Regions from separate parts of the Virgibacillus kekensis genome, predicted to be linked through region 1. Evidence: a T-box and tRNA genes for the amino acid it is inferred to sense, from the RefSeq annotation. Region 1 holds a T-box; the other holds one or more tRNA genes.
The links. A T-box is a leader RNA that pairs with one kind of tRNA and senses whether it is charged. The one in region 1 lies ahead of tyrS (tyrosine--tRNA ligase), so its partner is inferred to be a tRNA-Tyr.

Region 1 (9,107 bases):
TTAAGGCATGCCGGGATTTTCCCTGCAGAACTTCATCAACGGCCGTAAGTGTTCCGCCCACGAGCAAACTTGCAGCCTCGTGCATATCTGAAAAAATTGGTGTGTCTTCCGTTCCAAGCCCGTATTCTATTCCTTCTTCGGAATTCAGCAACCCCGCGCCAGCTTTTTTTACAGTTTCTATATAAGCCCGATCATGGAATAAGGCAAGCTCTTCCTCAGTTGCTAGCCGGGGTTCTACCATATCGCTTTCGCTTAACGTATTTATTTCTTCCAACAATTCTTTTGCTAACAATACCCGTTTCTGATTAAAAGGATGTTCCGGGTGAAAATGGTAGTTTAAGAATGTATCAGAAAAGATAAAAGATGAATTACATGTCATAGCTTAGGCTCCACAATATTATTTGGCCACATCAGTTCATAGCCTGCCTTTCGGAGATCCTGAATAACGGGCATTGGATTCATTGTTTGGACACGGAAGACGAGTATTTTATAGTTTGGGTCATCATTATACGGATAAACAAGTACAGAAGAGATATTTGTTTTACGTGCGCCAAATACAGCAGCAACTTCAGGTAAGATTCCGGGTTTGTGAGGAACTTTCACCTCAATTTGAGAGCTTTGAACGTTTGTACCGGTTAATTGGATAAGAGTATGCAGCATATCTTTTTCGGTAATAATGCCAACCAATTTATCATTTCTGACAACAGGTAGACATGCGAACTCTTCATCATAAAAAATCCGTGCTACTTCTTCTACAAAATCAAGTGGATGTACTGTAACCACTGGTTCGCTCATAATACTCTGAATCTTGTTTTCTAATTCTTTCTGATTTGATTCTTTATTGAATATGGAAGGAGTTGCATCTCTGACATCCCGGTCGGATACAATCCCTACTACCTGATATTCTTCATTGGTTATAGGAATGTGTCTGATGTGATTTTCCTGCAGCAGATTCCAAGCCTCCGCAATCGTTGCGGAAGGTGATAAAGTAATAATATTTGTTTTCATAATTTCTTCAACTAACATTAAAAGCCCTCCCTCATATTCCGGTATTTATGACGCTGCAAAAACCGGAGCTTATCAAATTGATTAACGGATTCTTCGGATACATTTTCACCTATCCGCACCATCAAACAGTTAGCAGGATGTGAAATAATCTCCGGATCATCAGTTGGGGCAGGGAGCAGACCACCTGCAGCCATCATCTTCTCCATGACTTTCCGGTAATCCCAGATACTCAGCCTTGTGCCATCTAAATCCCAGTGCCAGTAATACTCGGTGGAGATAATAATATAGTTCTCCATGTATTCATCCATCATGGATACCTCGAGTAAACCTGAGGCAACCTTCGCCCCTCGATATTTAGGGATAACCTCTATGGCACCCAGCTCGATTAAATCTTCCATATTAAACTCCGACCATCGCTCAAGCGGATCGGGGTGGAGGTATGTTACATAGCCTACTATGGTTTCTTCATTTCTCGCTATGATAATACGACCTTCCGGGAAATCGGCAATACTCAAGACAGCTTCAAACTGTTTAGGAGCGGGACGGAAGGCTGTAAGCTGTTCATGAAAATGGTATTTTTTGAGTTCTGAAGATGGTAGTGGTCCCTCGATGATAATTGAACCATTCGGTGTATCGCGTGTCATTGACTGATACGTTTTTACGTGATTCATTTCTTCACCGCCTTATGGAAGAGATTAACTCTTTTATGACATTCATTATACAGGAACAAATGTCACTTTTTTAGTGATATGAGGGGAAAAAGAGAATAAAAAATCAGGCAGTGTCATTGGGACACTGCCTGATTGAACTAGTTATTGTTTTGCCTGTACGGAAAATGTTGCAGAATCGCTCGCTTCGCCATCTGCAGTTATTTTACCATTATATTTGGTACCATTCGGCTGAATACCCTCAAAAACAACCTTGTTGCCTGTTGTTGTTTTCTTTAAATCTTCACCTAGAGTAACTGTGAATTTTGCCGATGCGTCATATTTCCAAGTAACGGTTACTGTCTTATTATTTTTATCATAAGAGGCACTAACATTAGAAAGCGTCACTTTTTTCTCATCCGGTTTATCAGGTTTCGGCTTATCCGGATCCTCAGGTTCTTCAGGTTCATCTGGCTCAGGTTTTGTAAAGTCTCCAACTTTCGCTTCATTAGAAGCGCCAGACTCAAGTCCAAAGTAATCTACTGCTTTAACCATATAAACTGCTTTACCACCTGATATAGTAAAGCTTGTTTCAGTTGTATTTCCAACTAGGCTGAATGAAGCACCAGGCTTGCTTGCACGGAACACACGATAGCCTACAACATCTTTACTGCTTGAATCCTTCCAGGTCAACTTACTTCCTGATCCTGAAACAGAAGTAGGGGCAGCAGGCTTCTTGCCATCATCATTTATTGTATCACTGCTTATTTCGGACGATGGTAAGCTAATCTTTTCCCATAATTCCCGATTGGTACGAGGGAAGAGATCGGTCAGATCATCAAGCTTATCATAGCCCTTCCGTTTCAGGAATTCAGGGTTAAATGTCAATCCATCACCCTGGGTGAATTCTTTCGGTGTGTTTTCTCCAGCTATGACCGCCTTTCCGTCGACCATAACGTATGTGCCTCTTATCAGACTGTCATCTTTCTTGGTTGGAACATATTTTGCATTGAATATGTCTGTTTTTACCAATCCAGCTTCCCGACATAAATCAGATGGAAGCATTCCTGAGATTGCACAATAACTTCTGGACACAATCCCACCTGGACGTTCGAAGTTATTTGCCGGTGCAACCAGCTTCGGATTAATATCTGAAGCAGCGTTTATAAGTTCAGCCCACAGCTTAACATTCCGGTTACTGTAGCCTAGCGAACAGCTGGAACATTTTATGGATTGTGGAATTCTATACCCCATCCATGTTCCAAAAGTTACATTAGGATTCGTTGCAACAAACCAGGTATCTTTCCAGTTCTGGGATGTTCCGGTTTTACCTGCCCAATCCACACCACTGTATTTCAGTTGGGAGTTCACGTAGGCAGCTGTACCACTGTCGATTACATCACGCATCATATCAATTGTAAGGTATGTTGTCTGCGGTGAGAAAACCTCAACAGGTTTGCTCTCATGCTGATAGAGTGTTTCCCCGTCGGCAGTAGTGATTTTTTCAATCATATAAGCGTCGACAAATTTACCGTTATTTCCAAAAGTGGTGTATGCATTAACATTTTCTTCAATGGTTACACCATTTGTTGTTCCCCCAATACCAAGTGATAGATTGGCATATTCGTTATCTCCAAGAGTTGATATACCCATTGGTCTTAGGAACTCGTTTACAGGATTTTGTCCCAATATTTGGCTGTAAACATAGATAGCAGGGATATTATACGAATTTTCCAATGCCTTACGAGCTGATACCAAGCCATGATAACCACCTGCATAGTTTCCAGGTGTATAGCTTCCGGCTGGGGTTGAAAATGTCATTCTAAAGTCTGGCACCGGAGTTCCAGGTTGCACAGCCCCCTTTTCCATTGCGGGAGCATAGGTAAGAATCGGCTTCATCGTACTACCGTTTGAGCGGGTGGTGGATGTCGCATAGTTTAGCTGGTCTTCAGAAGTATATTCTCTTCCTCCTACAAAGCTAATAATTCTTCCTGTGCTATTTTCCATGAGTATTCCGCCGGTTTCCATTGGCTGATTAATCTTGACTCTTTCACCTTCTGAATTGGTGATATAGCCACTCCAGTTTGGTCCGTAGTACTTGTACTTAGCTACAATTTCTTTAAATTTATCATGTGTCTTTTTATCAATGGTTGTATGGATTTGGTAGCCATTTTTCCGTAGAGCACGGTCAGCAAGAATCTCATACTCTTCCATAAGTTTTTCGTCTTTGTTCAAGTCTTCCATTGTATATCCGTCTTCCTTAGCAAGCTGTTTCAGAATAAGTTCTTTTGCCCGCTTTTCGACTTCAAACGTAAGGTACGGATATTTTTCGATTGGTGATTTAGAATCCTCGGTGAAATCCTTCACAATATTATATTTCATTGCTGATTCATATTGTTTTTTGGTAATGTACTCAGCTTCATACATACGGGTGAGCACTGACTTCATTCGATTAATTCCCGGTTGCAGTCCTGCTTTATCTTTCAAACCACCGTCGTTTGTGAATGGTGTATAAGCGAATGGGCTCTGTGGCAACCCTGCAAGATATGCAGCCTGCGGTAAATTCACTTTTGAGGCATCAATACCGAAAATTCCCTGTGCCGCTGTCTGGATTCCGGCAATATTGCCGCCGGATGCATCCCTTCCGTATGGCACAACGTTTAGATATGCTTCGAGAATCTCATCTTTGTCAAAAAAGCGTTCCAACCTTAATGCAAGAAGAATTTCTTTAGCTTTTCGTTCAAAAGAGACTTCGTTCGTCAGAATTTGGTTTTTGATCAACTGCTGGGTAAGTGTACTTCCGCCGGTTTTGACCGAAGCGTTTGTAACTTCCTGCATCACCGCACGGACAATTGCCTTTGGAACAATACCTTTATGTTCTTCAAAATATTCATCTTCTGTAGCTATTACCGCATTCCGCAGTGTTTCAGAGACATTCTCCAGTGAGACTTCCTCTCTATGTATGTCAGACCGGACATTGCCGATATATTTCTCCCCGGCAAAATATAGCTTGGACGTTTCCTCATAATTGTAAATATCTTTTTCCATGCTTGCATAGCTTCGAACCGGTTCGTCTTTTACAAGTGAAGCAAAGTAGCCTGCTCCGACCCCACCGGCGAAGAAGAAACCAACAAGACCTACAACTATGAAGAACAAGATAATATTCCAGGCCACATCATAGGATATCCTGGAAACCTTTTGTATTCTCCCAGTTGTCCAAAGTGTCTTGACCTTCTCTGTATATTTTTGAAATAATTGTTTATAATCCAAAATAAGACCTCCTAAATTCAAACACTATTATAGCATAATAGGCTAGTAAGGTGTATATTAAATTAGATAAATATATTGCTTTATAAATACTTATATGGTATGAATAGAGAGAATATAGTTTACAGGCATTGAAGGACCGGAGTAGTTTTGCAAATCCCTTTTCCAGAGAGCTGACGGCAGGTGAAAGTCAGTAAACATTTGCAGGCGAATTACAGTCTGGAGCATCTTCTCACCCGAGAAGACGGTGACATCACCGTTAACAATCCCAAAGTGGCACGGATGTGCAACAAGGGTGGTACCGCGAGTCAAAACTCGTCCCTTTTATATTTTTAGGGGCGGGTTTTTTTGATTTCAATTTATGATTGGAGAGTGAACAGGTTGGATATTTTAAAGGATTTAGAGAAACGCAATTTAATTCAACAGACCACTGACAGGGAAGGGCTGGAAAAACACCTTGCGGAGAATCAGGTCACACTGTACTGCGGTTTTGACCCAACTGCTGACAGTCTGCATATTGGACACTTGCTGCCAATAACGATGCTGAAGCGGTTCCAAAAGGCAGGACACCGTCCTATAGCACTGATTGGTGGGGGCACAGGGATGATTGGGGATCCAAGCGGTCGTTCAGATGAAAGGTCGCTTAACGAAGCAAACGTCGTAAAAGGGTACAGTGACAGGATTAAGGAACAGCTTGCAAAACTTCTTAATTTTGATACTGGCTCCAACGCCGCTGTTGCACGTAACAACCATGACTGGCTTGCAAGCATGACCGTGATTGATTTTCTGCGTGATGCAGGAAAACATTTTGGGATTAATTATATGCTTGGGAAAGAATCAGTCTCTGCCAGAATTGAACAGGGTATTTCCTACACCGAATTTAGTTACATGATTCTGCAGTCACTGGATTTTTTAAAGTTGTACGAACAGGAAAACTGTACCCTGCAAATTGGCGGCAGTGACCAATGGGGTAATATAACTGCCGGGATGGAACTAATCCGGCGTTCCCGTGAAGATGTGGGAGAAGAAGCAAAGGCTTACGGATTAACCGTGCCACTGATCACAAAAGCAGATGGAACTAAATTTGGTAAGACGGCAGGTGGAGCAGTATGGCTTGATCCTGTTAAAACTACTCCGTACGAATTTTACCAGTTCTGGATAAATACAGATGACCGTGATGTTATGAAGTTCTTATACTACTTTACATTTCTTGATCAGGAAGAATTGGATCAGTTGCAGGATGAAGTCGATACCCGTCCGGAAAACCGGGTAGCACAGAAAAGACTTGCAGAAGAAATGACACGCACGGTTCACAGCCAGGAAGCACTGGAGCAGGCACAAAAGATTACCGCGTCTCTGTTTAGTGGGGATTTGAAGGACTTATCTGGAAATGATATTGAACAAGGTTTTAGAGATGTTCCAACTTATGAAACTACTAAAGAGGATATTGGACTAATCGATCTTTTAGTTAACGCATCAATTTCCTCATCAAAGCGACAGGCGAGGGAAGACATCAAGAACGGGGCAATTTACATTAATGGTGAACGGCAGCAGGACCTGCAATATAATGTAGGTTCAGATGACCGAATTGAAGACAGATTTACCATTATTCGTCGCGGGAAGAAGAAGTACTTCCTAATAAGATTTAAATAATTTTATCGTATGAAATTTTTACAGAATATAAGACCGTCTCATATCTGGGGCGGTCTTTTTAATTTTTTGAGGAATAAGGTGTGGACGAATGATGTGGAGGAGGGGTTTTTGCGTAGCCGTTCTTTCCTTGTCAGGAGGATGTGATGGGACCCTGCTTTAAAAAGCCACAGTTTGAAGAATATGAATCGGGATTTTTATAGGTTTGACAAACAATTAAACACACCTCTTTCTATTAAGTTTTACAAGTGAAAATTCTGCTCATTAGGAAACAACAAATGGTGAACTTCGACGCAAAAATTGTGAAACTCGAGCAAACTAATTGTGAACACCGGCGAAAACCGATCAAACTCCGGCACTCGCACCCTTTAACCTCACCTCACCCACAATGGTTAGGATCAATCATAAATATGAGGTTGAAGTTCCATGGGAAAAAATCATTATAGTCTTTATGAAAAACTGTATTAGTGAGATTAAATGAATTTAAATGTTAAAACAGAGGAGTTTGGCAGTGGTAAGTTTTATATCGTTTTCTGATATGGGTTTATCTTGATTGAACTTACTCACTAGACTAAAAAATATCCCCTGAAACGTTGATATAACAACATTTCAAGGGATATTCGTGTGTCAACCTTTAAACAAGAAAGATTAACGAGAGTAGAATTCAACGATAAGTGCTTCGTTGATTTCTGCTGGAAGTTCAGAACGCTCAGGGTAACGAGTGTAGCTTCCTTCCAGGTTATCTGCATTAAATGAAAGATATTCCGGTACGAAGTTATTCACTTCGATGGCTTCTTTCACGATGTCAAGGTTTTGGGATTTTTCACGAAGACCAATAACCTGACCTGGCTTAAGACGGTATGATGGAATATCAACGCGCTTGCCATCTACAGTCACGTGGCCGTGGTTAACAAGCTGACGTGCTTGTCTGCGTGTACGTGCAAGACCAAGACGATAAACAAGGTTATCAAGACGGGATTCAAGAAGGATCATGAAGTTTTCACCATGAATACCTTTCATGTTTCCTGCTTCAGTGAAAATATTACGGAACTGACGCTCGTTCAATCCGTACATGAAGCGAAGTTTTTGTTTCTCCTGTTGCTGAAGACCATACTCAGAGATTTTTTTACGTTGGTTTGGTCCGTGCTGACCAGGAGCGTAAGGACGCTTATCCAGTTCCTTACCAGTTCCAGTTAATGAAATGCCAAGACGACGTGATTTTTTCCATACTGATCCAGTATATCGTGCCATGGGACATTTCCTCCTTTATATTATATTTGCATAAAATAAGACAGTGTGTTCCAACTCGCCATACATTTTGTTTTCATGTACCATCGCTCCAGCAGCAGAGAGTTACACGATACACCTCTTATTGGAGGAACAAAATGACACAAACGCAGGTTCACGTAAGCTACCTTTTTATTTTACACAAAGAATAGTATATAAGTTATGACGGCTTAAGTCAACAAAATAAGCTAATTTCCAAAAATAAACTATAGATAGGGGATATTTTTACGAATCAGTATAGGAAACCCTGTTTCTTTCCGATATAATGAATAATAAAAATACTTGTTCTAATGATGGGTGATGGAAATGGATTCACGGCTTACTTTAAAAGAAAAAATAAGAGATGTCTATTTTGAGTTGATTGCTGATATTGCGTATTATTCACACGGAACCTTACTACAGGCGATAGTTGACCGCCTGCAGGTAGTCCTGAATACTTCCAATACGGCAATCTATGTTTACAATGATTGGACAGACCAATATGAACTCGGCACTGCCTCTCATCATGCGTCTCTTCAAAATATCCTGACACCGCCCTACATCTGGAGTAATACAGAATCAGTAGCAGACGGTAAAGTCGCTTTTCAAAATAGTAGTGATTCCCGGGAATCTGTCATTATACCTTTATATCCAAAATATAAGCCTGCATGCCTTTTGTTTTTGACTGTTGATGATAATCGCAGTCTATTTCACATGGATAGTATCGCTATTATAAAGCACGAGACGGAACAACTACTGAAACTGGTTAACTATTACAGACAAAGTAAGACAAGTGAGCAACGGAATAAATTCTTGTTTGATATGTCATCGCGTCTCTATTCCATGACACGGAAGGAGGAAATTTTAGCCGAAATTGTACAGGGGCTTCAGGAATTATACCCGAACTTTTCCTATTATATATTACTTTCACAAGACTATGATTCCACTGAAGCTCTTCCGGTGAAAACAATCGAGTATAGTGATGATGCAACAAAAATGGTTAGTACCCAAGCATTTTTAACTGGTGAGGTACAGCTTGAAGACCGAATAAAAGAAAAGAACACTTGTCTATATGCTCCTTTAAAAGGAAAGCAGGGTATTTATGGAGTGCTTCAGGTAATTACTCCGCATGAAATCGGATTTCCTCAGGAGGAGATCAGTTTTATAACCAAATTCTCAGAAACGGCCGGTGCCGCGTTTGAAAACGTGACACTGTATCAGCATTCCAACCACCTTGTTGAAGACTTAAAATTGCTGAACGAAGCAACA
Region 2 (9,107 bases), on a different contig from region 1:
GTCGAGAATTGGATTTACTTCTACAAATTCTGCAGAGGTAAGAATCGCTGATTCCTGCAGGATTTCCATTGCCAGATGGCTCTCGCGATAAGATAAACCGCCAATAACCGGAGTACCTACTCCCGGTGCTTCGTCAGGGTCAAGGCCATCCAAATCAAGACTTAAATGAACTCCGTCAGTCCGCTCTTTCAGGTATTCAATTGCTTCTGAAATTACGTTAGTCATTCCCATACGATCAACCTCATGCATCGAATAAACCTGTATGCCGCGTTCTTTAATTAGTTTTTTCTCACCAGGGTCAAGCGAGCGTGCTCCAATGATAACGATGTTCTCCGGTTTAATTTTAGGAGAGTAGCCATGAATATTTGTCAGCCGCTCATGTCCAATCCCAAGACTAACCGCTAGTGGCATGCCATGAATATTCCCCGATGGAGAAGTTTCGGCGGAATTTAGGTCTCCATGGGCGTCATACCAGATAACTCCCAGGTTCTCGTAGTGTTTTGATATACCAGCAAGACTCCCTATGGCAATACTGTGATCCCCGCCCAGAACTAGTGGGAACCGCTTATCGGATACTTCTTGATCGACCATTTCTGCAAGCTTCAGACTGGCATCCGCAACCTGCTTCAAGTTCCGCAGATCCCCATCCTGACGTTCATGCCTGCTGTCCGGACGGGATATTGGTACATCCCCCAGATCATCAACATTATAATCCAGTCCTTCCAGTTTCTCTAAAAGACCAGCATATCGAATCGCGCTCGGACCCATATCGACCCCGCGACGGCTTTGTCCCAAATCCATTGGAACACCAATAATTGACATATTTTTATTCATTATTCGTGCCTCCTCTACATACTATTCTAGCCAAAAAAAGGACAATGACTCAACCGCACAGAAATATGTATATATATACACTCCAGGGTTAGATTGAAACTCCGGCATGATCATGTTCTAGGGTTAAGATACGGGTGGTGGGATGACCTATTTAAAATAAAAAATAAAGAGATTAATAAAAAAAGCAGGATGCACTGAATTCAGTCATCCTGCTTGTTATATTCCATTGCGCCTAACTCGGCGGTGGTGATATGCAATGGTTTTATCCCTACCTGCTCCCATGCTTCCATCAGCTTATCAGCCTGTTCTCGAGATGGCATAAAGGCGATTCCGCAATCCCCGCCGCCGGCACCAGAAAGCTTTCCGGCGCCACCGTACTGTTCGCCAAGGTCACTTAGCTTCTTCAGTAATGGGGTCTCCAAATTTGTTCCTGCATCCTGCCCTAGCTTGGTAATTGCTCTCCTGTTTTGTTTAATTCCATCAAGCATTCGAGGGACATTATAATCGGATGTTCCCTCAAGGAACTTTCTTACTGCATCCTTACTGTCTACCATAAATTTTTTGTATAACGCTTCGTTATCTAGTTTAAGTTTTTTAATGTTACCAATTAATTCACTGGTCGAAGCAGGATTTCCTGTCCAACCAATACACATAATTACATCTTCTGGTAACGTTATCGGTTCAAGGGACAAATAAGGCCAGTCACCAACTAGCAGTTCAGAAACAGTTTCCGAACGCTTGTATTCCTGCAGCAGCCAATCTGCTTGAAACGAAGAATATCTAAGAAACCCTCCATAGGATGATGCCGCAACATCCGCACCTGACCCACTCCCCTGGGTTTTAACATGAGAAATAGCTGCCAGTTTAAAGATAAGGTTAGACGAAGCTTCTTCAGGTAAAAATCTTTTAAGAATAGCGGAAACCACTGCAGTAACAACTGCCGCACTCGACCCTAATCCATATTTTCTGCCAGACTCCACATCATCCAGCTCACTACGGATAGATAAGTGAAAGTTGTTCGGTGAGTGGCCTTTTTCATTCAAATATGCCAAGACCGTCGACATAGCATTCCGTACAAAGGTGGTCCGGGCATCTTCTGTCTTGATAACTACTTCTTCCCCGTCATATGACCATTCAAGATTGTTTAGATGGAATGCCTTCAACGATAGGTAATTCTTATTGCTGTCTTCCAATTTCGCGTAGACATAACGGTCAACCGCCATGACGACTGATTCCTGGTACGGCTCCAAGACAGCAAATTCTCCGGCGATCATTAATTTACCCGGCACACGTACGGTCATTGATGTATTTGTCAAAACGTGTCAACTCCTAGATATAGGATACTCCCTGACCGGTGCGGCTCACGATCACATCATTGACACCAGGTATCTCTTGGAGTGTAGTCTGTATTGTTTCCTCATTCTCAGGCTGATAAAGAACCTTAACATTTGGTCCTGCATCAATCGTAAAGTATGCAGGTATGCCTTTGTCTCTCAAGTCCTGTACCTTACGCATAACTGCCATCGTTGTATCATGCCAGTATGTGAACGGAGGATTAGCTGCCAGCGTCGTTGCATGCATTTTAAGACAGTTTGCCTCGGCAATTTCGCCGACTTTCTTAAAGTCCTTGGTACGGATACCCTGCTTAATATTATCCAGGTCATGTGGGATGCTTTCCACCCAACTTGAGTAAAAGGGAGAAGTTTCAACTGTTCGTTTCATCCCTTCCCTGCTCAGGACCTTCTTTTCTTTGGAAGAAAGGACTACAGCAGCCACACGGATATCCCAATGTTCAGCAGGCGCTACTTGAACAGCATAAGAATCCGATCCGTCTTCAAGTGAACCTTTTTCCCATTCCACAAATCCGCCAAATACCGATCTGCAGGCAGAACCGGATCCCTGCCTAGTCAGAATGGATAATTGTTCTTTACTTATTTTAAGACCCAGTGCTTTTACAGCACTAGCGGCCAGCGCTGCGAATCCTGAGGCAGAAGACGCAAAGCCAGCCGCTGTGGGCACATGGTTGGTTGATTCGACGTTAGCATACAAATCCGGTTTTCCAGCGTACTTCCGAATACGGTCAAGAAATGCAGTAACCCGGTCATACTCTTTGCCGGTGACTACCTTTCCATCCAGGATAAAACTATCCTGTTCCAATTCTGTTTGGAATTCCACCGTTGTTTCGGTATAAAAGCCATCCAACGTCACAGATAGGCTGTTATTCATCGGCAGAATTAACGATTCGTCCCGTTTTCCCCAATATTTTATCAGGGCAATATTCGTATGGGCTTTAGCTGTAGCCTTCATTGTGTATCTCCTTTGTGCTTACTCTGGTTTTTTTCTGAGAACAAATGACCAAACAGCATGCGCCCCAAATTTTTTAAGTTTCTCGGTAAGTTGTCTGGAATGTACCTCATTACGGGCAAGTGCAATAATGCACCCGCCGTTTCCGCCACCAGTCAATTTAGCGCCAAGGGCACCTTCCTGGCGGGCAAAATATATAAGCCTGTTTAGTCCTGCATCACTCACACCCAGAGCTTCGAGTTCTTTTTGTGCCTCATTCAACATCTGACCCAGCAGATGTTTGCTTGCACTTTCAAGCGCATGTCTCGCTTTATGGGTCAGCTCCCCAATCCGTTCCAGCTTGGAATGTATCCGTTTCGGTGCTGATTTAAAAAGACTGGCAACCGATTCAACCGCAGAACGCGTATCTCCCATCCGTCCGGAATCAGCCACAATAAAGTAAAAATCCCCGTTTGGTTCAATATAATCAACCGGCTGTTCTTTCTCAAACCATACTGGAAAATCTGATGTTATGGTAAGTGTGTCAATACCGCTTGGCACACCATGCGCGTATGTTTCCGAAATGTTTGCCAGATTAAGCAGGTCGTTCTCGGTATATTCCTGATTATTATAGGCAAACAATGATCGGACTACTGCAATAGCTACGGATGCACTTGAGCCAAGACCTTTGCCGGGTGGTATGGATGATTTAATCCGGATCAGCAAATCTTCACAGGGCATTTTAAGATGCTTCAAGGTTGCTTTTATACAGTTAGCAAGCCCTTCTAACGATTCCGGTACAGAATCGAGTGGGCCATGATAAAATGTGCTGTCGATTTTAACAGCCCCCGGTACGTAGTCAATTACAGACTCTACTCCTACGAGCGGAAAGGGAAGTGCGATAGCAGGTTGTCCGTGTACAACTGCATGCTCCCCAATCAGAATTAGTTTACTATGAGCTATACCGATAGCTGTTTGTTCTGAAGTTGTTGCTTTTTCTGCACTCATTTTGTATATTCTTCCACCAATTCTTTAGCTTTTCCGACACGGATTTCCTTTTCATCAATTAAACGTTCAGCAATGATATCAATCATCTCCCCAGTAGCTCCTGCTGCAATAGCAACAGAACGAGAATGTAATGCCATATGGCCTTTTTGGATACCATCAGTAGCTAAAGCTTTCAATGCCCCAAGGTTTTGGGCAAGTCCCACTGCCACAATTACCTGGGCAAGCTCCTGTGCTGATTCAACATCTAAGATTTTATGCGCGATTTTCGCGATGGGATGGACGCGGATTGATCCTCCGACAGTACCAACCGACATAGGAAGCTCTAGTTCGCCGACTAGATTTCCTTCCTCATCTTTCGACCATTTAGTCATGGAACCATACTTTCCGTCTCTAGCAGCATGTGCATGCGCTGCTGCTTCCACGGCACGCCAGTCATTCCCAGTCGCAATTACGATAGGATCAATTCCATTCATGATACCTTTATTATGCGTTACCGCGCGATATGGATCTGATGCGGCAAATTCATACGCATGGATAACCCCATCACGTACTTCCTCACCGGTATACCCTTTAGATTCCAGCAAATGCGGTGGAATTACACAACTTGCTCTTGCAAGGCATCGATCAGCATAATTAGACAAAATCCGCAGATACACTTTACCTTTAGTCAGCTTTTCCACAGTAGGAGCAAGTGACTCGGCGATTGTATTTATAATATTTGCCCCCATTGCATCGCACGTATTGATATAAATGTGAAGGATGAGCATTTTACCGTATATTGAATCTGACTCTTCATTCAATATACGGACTTCCAAATCCTCTGCTCCGCCACCCCTGGCGACAAGACTCGGGTAAGAAGCATTTGCATCTTCTATGAGGGAATCTTTTTCTTTTAGAACAGCCTCTTTGGCAGCCTCAAAATCCGGACAGCCGACTACCTGAATCTGGCCAATCATAACCCGATCGGTTGCCTCTGTAGTAAAGCCACCTGCATTCCGGACTATTTTGGCAATGTAGCTGGCTGACGCCACAACGGATGGCTCTTCAATTGCCATTGGCACTACATAGTCTTTCCCGTTCACTTGAAAGTTCAATCCTAGTCCGAGTGGAAGCGGAAATGTCCCAATTACATTTTCAATCATTTTGTCAGCTGTATCTGTGCCCAGCGGTTCTTTTGAAAATAAATATTCCTTTTCTTCCTCAGTAAAGGATTCCATTTTAGTCAAAAGCTCTCTGCGTTCATCAACACCCATTTTATAAAAGCCAGGAATTCTCGAAGTTTCCATAACGTCTCATCCTTTTGTGAACATTATTTATATATGTAAATAAGTCTTGTATTGTCAATAAATAAAATAGCTGTATCTATTATGTAAAAAAACAGCCTAAAATGCAAATAAACAAGGTTGTTTATCACTCATAACGACCTTGTTTATCTGCTATTATAATATTTATGCTGTTTTTACGCTAGAGTTTTTTCGTATAAAAGATGAGCCATGGAGGATTCGAACCTCCGACCCTCTGATTAAAAGTCAGATGCTCTGCCAGCTGAGCTAATGGCTCATAATGTAAAGTGTTCTGATTAAGCGATTGCGTCCATTGGTGCTCGTCGTGATAACTCCTCGCATGCCTGCACATAGCAGTAATTTCCAGGATGTTCGCGGCAAGCTAATGGCTCATGATGTAAAGTGTTCTTATTATGCGGGTGAATCCCTTGGTGCTCGTCCATTTTAAATATGTAAAAATTCCCTTAAAATAAAAAAAGGCTGGGCTACCAGGATTCGAACCTGGGAATCACGGGACCAAAACCCGTTGCCTTACCGCTTGGCTATAGCCCAATAATTATGGTGGAGGGGGGCAGATTCGAACTGCCGAACCCTGAGGGAGCGGATTTACAGTCCGCCGCGTTTAGCCACTTCGCTACCCCTCCGTAACTATTGTAACTATCTTTTATTTAATTATACATAAAAAATGGTGCCGGCCAGAGGAATTGAACCCCCAACCTACTGATTACAAGTCAGTTGCTCTGCCAATTGAGCTAGACCGGCACATGGTGGAGGATGCAGGGCTCGAACCTGCGACCCCCTGCTTGTAAGGCAGGTGCTCTCCCAGCTGAGCTAATCCTCCAAAGTAAGTGGTGACCCGTACGGGATTCGAACCCGTGTTACCGCCGTGAAAGGGCGGTGTCTTAACCACTTGACCAACGGGCCATAGTAATGGATTTTATAATACGAAAAAATCTTTGTCAAAAACCAACGATTTTTATTATATACAGGATTGCTATCTTTGTAAAGAGAAATATTAAATTCTATATTTTCAAATAGCTTCCTAACACATATAATGAAGAATAGACATAGATAAGCACTTTTTAAGGGGGATTTTATGGGTAACTGGCTTGAATTAGGTGGTGATCCTTTCATTACATTTGGAACCAGTCATCTGACAATGTTAATGATTTACTTTTTGGGACTTCTATTGTTCTTTATCTTTCTAAAAAAAATCCGCAGTAAAAGAACTCCTTTTACTATTATCCGCTGGACCCTGTTCAGCCTGCTCATTCTTTCCGAAGTTTCATACCAGACTTGGACAGGGGTTACAGGAATATGGAGTCTAAGGGATCACATGCCGCTGCATCTCTGTGGTGTAGCCGGGATAACCGGGGCCATAACGTTGGCGACTTACAATAAGAGGTTAGTACAGATCTCATTTTTTATTGGTCTGATACCCGCTTTTCTGGCAGTCGTGACTCCTGAACTTCCCTATGATTATCCACATTTTCGTTTCTGGAAGTTTTTTGTCCACCATATCGCTATTTCATGGACCGGTATTTTCCTTGTTTCTACAAGTTCCGCCAAAATAACCCTGAAATCTATGCTGGAAACGTATGGATACCTGCTGGTTTACGCATTTATAATCGGGGTTTTCATAAATCCTTGCCTGGAGTCCAACTACTTATATCTATCCCATACCCCTACTGCCTCCACACCTCTTGATATGCTTGGTAATGGGTTTTGGTACTATTTTAATCTCTGTGTACTTGGATTGGTTGTATTTACAGCTCAGCAGCAGATATACAGGCTTTTCGCTAACTTTAAAAGAGCATCCACTTAGTGTAAGTAGTTCCGTTTCGGTGGAGAAACATATGATTTAGCATACTAATTAGCAGACCAAAGCAGATTGACAATAGTTGTTGTCAAAGTGTATTTTACTGTGTTAATCGGTATGCTATTTGCTATGTTGATTCTTATAAACCAAGCATGTAGTTGTTATGATTAAGATTTTGAATATTATGTTCTTCAATTAACGAGGAGTTTAAGATGAGCATGAGAACTTTTATGTGGCATTTGACAAAAAACGAGTAACAAAAAACCTCTTAAGAGTAAGAGGTTTAAGCAATCGTATTTTCATTTATTAAAAGTTGTAGGGCTTCCGCTGATTCTTCAATATTATCAAATAATTTGACCGTATTATTTTTAAGATTGGTTATCTCTATAGTCCTTGTATGTTTTAAGCATCGTACTGTCATTACTGGTTGTTCATTAGAGCTAAATGTATGCATTGTTGTACTGACAAAGAGTTTCAAGCATTTTTATTAGACTTTCTTTCGACATTTTAGTGTCTCCTCCTTAATGATGGAAGAAGACTAAGGAAAGTCAAAAGGTTCCCAACAATTGTATTGTTTATATATTAGTATAACATATATATGGTATATTGTATAGAATTGTCTGAATAGTTAGGATAATGCGTGTGATAAAAGCGAGATTCTTATTAAACTCAACGGGTGCGATTGTTCAAGAAAAACAATTGTTTATCCACTAACGAGAGTAGACCAATGAGGGGGGGAATATTGTGGGGAAATTAGTATACATAATATCAGGGATTTTGATGGTTTGTTTGTCATTACTTACAGGTGCTATTATCGTACAAATAGCCAAAGTAAACAACTCTAGTTTATCTGGAATTTCTGTTAGCCTTGTTCTCCTGGTTTTTGTAATAGGTATTTCATTGGTAGTTGCTAGCAGTATAAATGAACCTAAGGATAATTAGAAAATTAGCACCCGACACTTCAATTAAAGGGTACTTTAGTGTAACAAGGGGTTTTTGTAAGAATGGAGTATTTTTACAATAAATAAAGATTTTTTTGGTGGTGGGGTTAGATGAAGAGAGGGTTAATAATTATTGGCAGGTTAATTCTGATTATAAGTATAATGACATTTAATAGTAAATTCTATTATCCTCCATTACCAATTGAATCAGTGAGTAAAAAAGAAGTATTAGAATCATTGAATGACTCAGCAGAAGATATAGTTAAAATAACTGAAGAAAATGGTTATGAGTGGTATATTACACTAATGGAACAAGGGAAATCACACGAGAATTTAAAGAACACGATTAGGGGAAATGGCTGGGAATTTCAAAAACAAGAGGGTAGTGGCTATTTTTTTAAAAAAGATGATAAAACACTAATTGTAACTACAGAAATGTGGACAGGAAAATATGTAATGGTGAAAATCCCGACGGATTGGAAAGTGTAGATATTCATTGCTTGTGAAGTATTGTACTTAAACTATTGGGTGCGTTCGTTTAACAAGGCAATATGAAAAAAGGACGCTTGGACATTACCTATCCAAGCGTTTTTGTTTGTTATTTATGGTGATAAACATAATGTGTTTTAGTATGCTATTTCGCCTGTTTTTTTAGTTTTCTCCACGGTTTCAGAACTACTTACAATTAGTGGATGCCTCTTTCTCGCTGCGCTTATGAATTTGTCAATGCTACTACCCATACTATAACAATCACAGGCAACGAAATATACAACGACTGCCAGATGCCTCTTTTATATTTTTTTATTAGAAAATACGATACTAGAAGCTCAGCTACTGTAACAATAAATGCAAATACAATCACCAAGGAAATTCCGTTTCCCATCTAATAATGGCCACCCATCCGAATAATTTTATATTAGTACACAAAAAAACGTTTAA

Region 2: it has a tRNA-Tyr gene. The T-box ahead of tyrS (tyrosine--tRNA ligase) is inferred to sense a tRNA for this amino acid. The anticodon was not compared.

Annotation. Positions count from the first base shown of each region.
Region 1 is NZ_JBHSFU010000001.1:130,724-139,830, reverse strand. It holds gene ACFO3D_RS00685 (acetoin utilization protein AcuC) at 1-379, opposite strand, end outside; gene ACFO3D_RS00680 (acetoin utilization AcuB family protein) at 376-1,026, opposite strand; gene ACFO3D_RS00675 (GNAT family N-acetyltransferase) at 1,026-1,679, opposite strand; gene ACFO3D_RS00670 (transglycosylase domain-containing protein) at 1,821-4,925, opposite strand; T-box leader at 5,045-5,248, shown strand; gene tyrS (tyrosine--tRNA ligase) at 5,304-6,575, shown strand; gene rpsD (30S ribosomal protein S4) at 7,221-7,823, opposite strand; gene ACFO3D_RS00655 (diguanylate cyclase domain-containing protein) at 8,166-9,107, shown strand, end outside.
Region 2 is NZ_JBHSFU010000009.1:122,878-131,984, forward strand. It holds gene rocF (arginase) at 1-834, opposite strand, end outside; gene ACFO3D_RS15555 (phosphomevalonate kinase) at 1,035-2,150, opposite strand; gene mvaD (diphosphomevalonate decarboxylase) at 2,164-3,141, opposite strand; gene mvk (mevalonate kinase) at 3,160-4,125, opposite strand; gene ACFO3D_RS15570 (hydroxymethylglutaryl-CoA reductase, degradative) at 4,122-5,411, opposite strand; tRNA gene ACFO3D_RS15575 (tRNA-Lys) at 5,613-5,685, opposite strand; tRNA gene ACFO3D_RS15580 (tRNA-Gln) at 5,889-5,960, opposite strand; tRNA gene ACFO3D_RS15585 (tRNA-Tyr) at 5,968-6,052, opposite strand; tRNA gene ACFO3D_RS15590 (tRNA-Thr) at 6,095-6,170, opposite strand; tRNA gene ACFO3D_RS15595 (tRNA-Val) at 6,174-6,249, opposite strand; tRNA gene ACFO3D_RS15600 (tRNA-Glu) at 6,258-6,332, opposite strand; gene ACFO3D_RS15605 (YwaF family protein) at 6,505-7,233, shown strand; gene ACFO3D_RS15610 (hypothetical protein) at 7,972-8,169, shown strand; gene ACFO3D_RS15615 (hypothetical protein) at 8,280-8,657, shown strand; gene ACFO3D_RS15620 (hypothetical protein) at 8,881-9,051, opposite strand.